DNA from 2 places in the Bacillus sp. JJ1122 genome. Region 2 is predicted to be linked to the other one. Evidence: a T-box and tRNA genes for the amino acid it is inferred to sense, from the RefSeq annotation. Region 2 holds a T-box; the other holds one or more tRNA genes.

Region 1 (3,423 bases), on a different contig from region 2:
GGATGGAACAGTTATATGCAACCGTACCATCTTAGAATACTTTCGTTTTAGGACTTTCTTTTTTAGATTAGTTTCTTTACTCATTTAATGACACCGCCTTTTTTCTGTTTGCGGATTTTCTTAATCCCCTGGGTCTAATTTCGGGAACAGGATTTTCTTTCAAATACCTTTCCATAAATTTAAGAATAGCGTCATTCATACTAGTTTCATTTAAAAAAGTAGATTTTTTAAAAGCTTGTTTTAACTTTTTAGGTACTGCAATAGAAACCCTTGCTACTTCTATTGCTTGTGGAGAAATAGTCTTTTGTTTCTTCTTCACGACTTATTCCCCCTTATTCATCCAAGGGACTTCATACCCGCTAAAATTCCCTTGTTGAACTGCTGCTCTATTTACTTTAGTATTTTCGTTCACTACTGCGTCACTTTCCGCAATCTTGACCTTTTGTTCCATGCACATAGACGCTAACTGCTGAATTTCGGGATTAACCGACTTGAACGTACTTAATGAATTATACAGTTCCCCTAACTCATTAAAAAGGTTTGCTTTCTGCAATCTTGAAAGTGAAGAAAAATTCTTTTCCGAAATTTCTTTTAGTCGGTTATTAGATACACCAACTAAAGTATTCATTGATAAAAAACGATAGTTCAAATTCATGTACAACACTCCTTTTCTTGTGATTATGTGTATTATTGCATGAGTGAATATACTGTACAAGTAGGGTGTTTACGGTGATTTCTCGAGGTTTAGTTAAATTAAAGACATTAGAGGAAATAAAAAAATTTAATTAGAAATTTTATGCACCCTATACCTTAAAAAGCTCGTGTGGAATATTTTGGTAGGAAAGGCTTTTATATATAATAAAGCCGATTAAGGGTGGGGCATGTTAATATAATAAAAGTAAGGTATTACCAACTAAAATATATCATAAAGGCTTGTTTCGTTATTTCTCTTATGATAAGATAACTCTTGTATTCAATAGCACAATATCTTTTGAAAATAATAGTCTTGTGCTACATGTACTATTATTGTGCTTGGCAAGATATGCTAAAAACATCTATTATCCTTGTTATATCAAGGTTTTAGCTGAAAAGTGAAAATCGGGCGGGAAATATACACGACTCAAAATCGTGTTCCTTCTGGAGTGTCGGTTCGACCCCGACCACCGGTACCACTTTTATTATTAAACAGGGATTCCTGTTTTCTTTATTTCATTTGATATGTATGCGGGTGTAGTTTAGTGGTAAAACCTCAGCCTTCCAAGCTGATGATGAGGGTTCGATTCCCTTCACCCGCTCCATACATACGTAACTAACGCAGCATTTCGTTTCCAGAAAACGAAGTGTTGCGTTTTTTTCTGTTCGCTGAAATGGATTGTAACAAAAAATTAATAATGGGTGCTATCTCGTATTTCCCTATGAGGGGATAAAAAGGTTAAGAAAAGATTCAATGACTTTTGACTCCTTTCGAAGGAGTTCGAGTAAAGAAACTTGATAAAAAAAAGGATGCCTCAGCATCCCACAATTTTATACGTACCAGATCCCCCGTGAATTTGGATGAACATATTCATTAGTGATTCTGTCATTTTTTCTTTGCTTTCCTGTGTAGCAGATGGTCTTAAGTAAACGATTTGCAGAGCGTTCGTGGTTTCCAGCGTTACCGCGGTCCTTTCTGAGTCAACGAATGGGCTGCCAAATGGTCCTTGATCATCTGCGGAAACGATTAAGTTACTCATATTGTTTATTCTGCCATTTAAACCTGCGTACTCTTCTGTTTCTGCACCTATTCTTATATGGACATTGCCACTAAGCTTATCACAGTCATAAACACCTATAGGGAGCTGGTATTCAAGTGAGAAGAAGTTGTTCAAGTCTATCGCGCTATGTACGGATTGAAGATAGTTTTGTTTGGCTATCCTGCGATAAAGGGCTTCAGCAGAATGTCTATAACGGTTTGGATCTTTACCTGTGCTTTTGAAAATACTTCGCCATTCCTTAATGCCATCAAGCTCCGTCATATTTTTTTCTAAGAGATCAAAGTAAATGGATTCCTGGAAAAGCTGAAGCCTGCCTTTTAGCATTTGCGGAGAATCCCCTACCTGAATATCTTGATATTCTATAACCCCGACCGAAAACCCGGGTATGAGATCACAAATCGTACTGGATACTTTAATTTCCATTGATTCCACCTCCAAAACTGCTTTAAAATAGTTTATCATAAAAGTGATGTGCATTTAAAATCAGGACCTTCATAATGAATTCTTTAAAAAGATGTGTTTATATAGATAGGCCGTTTGAAAAATAAAATCTACAATGAAAGGAGGTACCTTTCAATGGACATTTACGAAATTAAGCAAGACATCATTGAATATAGCAAAACAATTGGTATAGATAAAATCGGTTTTGCAGCACCATCGACTTTCGAGGAAATGAAAATACGATTATACAGACAGCAGGAACTTCACTATCAATCTGGCTTTGAAGAAAAAGATATTGAAAAGAGAACGGAGCCCTCTCTGATCTTTGAAAAGCCGAAATCCATCATTTCGATTGCGTTGGCTTACCCGTCGAAGATGAGAACAACGGTTGTCAGCAAGAAGGGGCAGAGAAGAGGCATTTTCTGCAGGGCATCATGGGGAACGGATTACCACTCTATTTTAAGAGATCGGCTGAATAAACTTGAAGAGTATATTGCTAAGAAGGTTCCAGGTGCCAGATTCAAATCAATGGTCGATACAGGCGAACTGGTGGACAGGGCTGTCGCTGAGCGTGCAGGAATTGGCTGGAGCGGAAAGAACTGTTCCATCATCACCCCTGAATTCGGTTCATATGTCTATCTTGGTGAAATGATCACTAATATTCCATTTGAACCCGATTCACCTATGGAAGATAGATGCGGCAGCTGTAATAAATGTGTTGAGGTTTGTCCGACTGGTGCTCTTGTCCAAGGGGGACAGCTTGATGCTCAGAAGTGCATTGCTTTTGTCACACAGACGAAGGGTTTCCTTGCAGATGGGTTCCGTGATAAACTGGGCAACCGTTTATATGGCTGTGACACATGTCAGACTGTGTGTCCGGAAAATAAGGGTAAGGATTTTCACTTCCACACAGAAATGGAGCCTGATCCGGAAATTGCCAAACCGCTGTTAAAGCCATTATTGACAATCAGCAATCGTGACTTTAAAGAGAAGTTCGGATATGTATCAGGGTCGTGGAGAGGCAAGAAGCCAATCCAGCGAAATGCGATTATTGCATTGGCGCATTATAAGGATGAAACTGCTATTCCGGATCTAATCATGGTATTGAAGGAGGACCCGCGTCCTGTCCTAAGGGGGACGGCTGCATGGGCTCTGGGCAAAATTGGCGGACATGAAGCATTTACTGCACTCTCAGCAGCATTAGAAGCTGAAAAGGATACTGATGTTC
Region 2 (3,423 bases):
CTTATCTTCTCTTTAAGGAATTAGAGAAGGACAATCAAGAAATACCCGGTTATCAGGAGGAAGAACTAGCACAAATTGATTTTCCAATCTCATAGGTTTGTCTGTAGTAATGGATGGTGACAGCTGATGCTGCAGAAATGTGAAGGCATCGTCATTAGAACAACAGATTATGGCGAAACAAACAAAATTGTAACTTTATATACCAGGGAATTCGGGAAAGTTGGTGTGATGGCAAGAGGCGCAAAAAAGCCTAATAGCAGGCTTGCTGCCGTCACCCAGCTTTTTACGTATGGACAGTATTTATTCCATGCAAGCACTGGGCTTGGAGGTCTGCAGCAGGGTGAAATGATTTCATCAATGAGAGCGATTCGCGAGGACATCTTCCTGACAGCTCATGCCAGCTACATTGTAGATTTGACTGATAAAGTTACCGAGGATCGAAAATCAAACCCGTTTTTATTTGAACTTTTGCTCCAGACGCTTAATTATATGAATGAAGGTTATGACCTTGAAATCCTGACTAATATTTATGAAATGAAAATGTTGAATGTCCAGGGAATGTATCCTGTATTAGACAGATGTGCCAATTGTGGCAGTACTGAAGGAGAATTTCATTTTTCCATCAAGGAAGGCGGATTAATTTGCCATCGCTGCTTTGAACGAGATCCTTACCGGTTTAAAATAGCTCCTGGTACAGTAAGACTGCTCCGATTGTTTTATCTGCTTGACTTGAACCGCCTCGGAAATATTTCAGTCAAGCCCGAAACAAAAGCAGAGCTCAAAAAGGTCATTTCTGCCTATTATGATGAGTATTCTGGTCTTTACTTAAAAACGAGAAAATTTCTTGACCAGATGGATTCATTTAGGGACAGGCTATAACTATTGACATCATTACTTGTTTTCGATATTATTCAAATTAAAATTACATATGTTGCGGCGAAGGAAAAGAGTACTTAATCGCTCTGTATTAGCGAGTCCGGGTTTGGTGTGAGCCGGATTGCAGAAAATTAAGGAAGGCATTCTGGAGCGACATTTTCTTAAAGAGGCTGCTTTTTGGCAGCAAATAGGGTGGAACCGCGGGTAACTCTCGTCCCTATGCATGAATGATGTGCATAGGGGGCGGGAGTTTTTTATTTTAAACTGTGATAGTGATTATTATGATTTTTTTGGCTCTGTTGATTGGAGTGAAAATCAATATCCCAGCTAACAAAGCAATTTATATAAAAGCTATATAATAATTCGGAGGTGTTCAGATGAATATCCAAAATATGATCCTTACATTGCAAAAACACTGGTCTGAAAAAGGCTGCATCCTTATGCAGGCCTATGATGTCGAAAAGGGTGCCGGAACGATGAGCCCTTATACATTCCTGAGGGCGATTGGACCTGAGCCATGGAATGTGGCGTATGTTGAACCATCCCGCCGACCTGCTGATGGCAGGTATGGGGAAAACCCAAACAGGCTGTATCAGCATCACCAATTCCAGGTAATTATGAAGCCTTCTCCAGACAACATCCAGGAAATCTATCTAGAATCATTGAAGGCATTAGGAATTGATCCGCTTGAACATGATATCCGTTTCGTGGAGGATAACTGGGAGAACCCTTCCCTTGGCTGTGCTGGCCTAGGCTGGGAAGTTTGGCTAGATGGTATGGAAATTACCCAGTTTACTTACTTCCAGCAAGTTGGAGGATTAGATTGCAAACCAGTTTCGGTTGAAATCACTTACGGAATCGAGAGGCTTGCATCATACATCCAGGATAAAGAAAATGTATTTGATTTAGAGTGGACAAATGGTTTTACCGTAAGAGATATTTTCGGTCAGCCTGAATATGAGCATTCGAAATATACATTTGAGACTTCAGATCAGGAAATGCTGTTCAATCTGTTCAATATTTATGAAAAGGAAGCCCATCGTCAAATGGAAGCTGGACTTGTACATCCAGCGTATGATTATGTCCTGAAATGCTCGCACGTTTTTAATCTCCTTGATGCACGCGGTGCTATTTCAGTAACAGAAAGAACGGGCTATATCGCTCGCTGCCGAAATTTGGCCAAAAAAGTAGCGAAAACGTTCTATGACGAAAGAGAAAAACTAGGTTTCCCAATCATTAAACGGAAGGAGCAGGTAGAAAATGACTAAGCGCAATCTTTTACTAGAAATTGGATTAGAAGAAATGCCTGCAAGATTTATTACTGATTCCATTAACCAGCTTGCTTCCAAAGTTGAGAACTGGCTAACAAAAAATAATATTGGATTCGAAAGCATTAACTTATATTCAACACCACGCAGGCTCGCTGTCGTAATCATGAATGTAGATGAGCGCCAGGAAGACAGCGTAGAGGAAGCTAAGGGCCCGGCAAGGAAAATTGCTCTTTCTGAAACAGGAGAGTGGTCAAAAGCAGCAATGGGCTTTACACGTGGTCAGGGAATGACGGTTGAAGATATTTTCTTCAAAGAAATCAATGGTGTTGAATATGCACATGTCAGCAAATTTATAAAAGGGCAGGAAACCTCCGCTTTGCTTGTTGAATTACAAGCGATCATCACGAGCATGTCATTCCCAAAGAATATGCGCTGGGCAGATTTAGATATGCGATACGTAAGGCCAATAAAATGGCTGGTGGCGATGTTCGGCAGCGATGTAATTCCATTCGAAATTGCTGGCGTTCGAACAGGGAAGGTTACGAGAGGTCATCGATTCCTTGGAGAAGATGAAGTGACGATATCAAACCCTGAAGAATATGAAGAAACATTACTAGGACAGTATGTGGTCGCTGATGCCCAAAAACGAAAGGATGCCATCCTTTCACAACTTGAAAAAATCGAGGAAGAAAACAGCTGGACAATTCCAGTTGATGAAGATTTGCTCGAAGAGGTTAATAATCTGGTTGAATATCCGACTGCATTATACGGCCGATTTGAGGAAGAATTCCTGGAAATCCCAAGCGAAGTACTTATTACTTCAATGAAGGAGCATCAGCGTTATTTCCCGGTAACTGCGGAAGGAAAATTGCTTCCTCATTTTGTAACCGTAAGGAATGGCGATCACCTTCATATCGAAAAAGTAGCACGGGGTAATGAAAAGGTACTTAGAGCAAGATTGGCTGATGCTGCATTTTTTTATAAAGAAGATCAAAAACTGCAAATTGAAACTGCTTTGGATAAACTTAAGACGATTGTTTATCATGAAGAAATCGGCACAATTGCTGAGAAGGCTGAGCGTGTTCGTAAGCTTGTCAATTTAGTTGCAGACAGACTGGAACTTTCTTCTGAAGTTATTAAGGCTGCTGATAGAGCTGCACAAATCAGTAAATTCGATTTAGTATCACAAATGGTATATGAGTTTCCAGAACTTCAGGGGATTATGGGAGAGAAATACGCTCTTCAAAAAGGTGAAAGCCCTGAAGTAGCTGCTGCG

The links. A T-box is a leader RNA that pairs with one kind of tRNA and senses whether it is charged. The one in region 2 lies ahead of glyQ (glycine--tRNA ligase subunit alpha), so its partner is inferred to be a tRNA-Gly.
Region 1: it encodes a tRNA-Gly, which carries the amino acid that the T-box ahead of glyQ (glycine--tRNA ligase subunit alpha) is inferred to sense. The anticodon was not compared.

What each region holds. Positions count from the first base shown of each region.
Region 1 is NZ_JBALQL010000042.1:97,882-101,304, reverse strand. Features, by position in the region: gene V7201_RS21010 (hypothetical protein) at 1-84, opposite strand, end outside; gene V7201_RS21005 (hypothetical protein) at 77-319, opposite strand; gene V7201_RS21000 (hypothetical protein) at 323-655, opposite strand; tRNA gene V7201_RS20995 (tRNA-Gly) at 1,225-1,298, shown strand; gene V7201_RS20990 (B3/B4 domain-containing protein) at 1,509-2,177, opposite strand; gene queG (tRNA epoxyqueuosine(34) reductase QueG) at 2,331-3,423, shown strand, end outside.
Region 2 is NZ_JBALQL010000021.1:19,158-22,580, reverse strand. Features, by position in the region: gene V7201_RS12370 (YqzL family protein) at 1-95, shown strand, start outside; gene recO (DNA repair protein RecO) at 127-879, shown strand; T-box leader at 928-1,098, shown strand; gene glyQ (glycine--tRNA ligase subunit alpha) at 1,254-2,144, shown strand; gene glyS (glycine--tRNA ligase subunit beta) at 2,137-3,423, shown strand, end outside.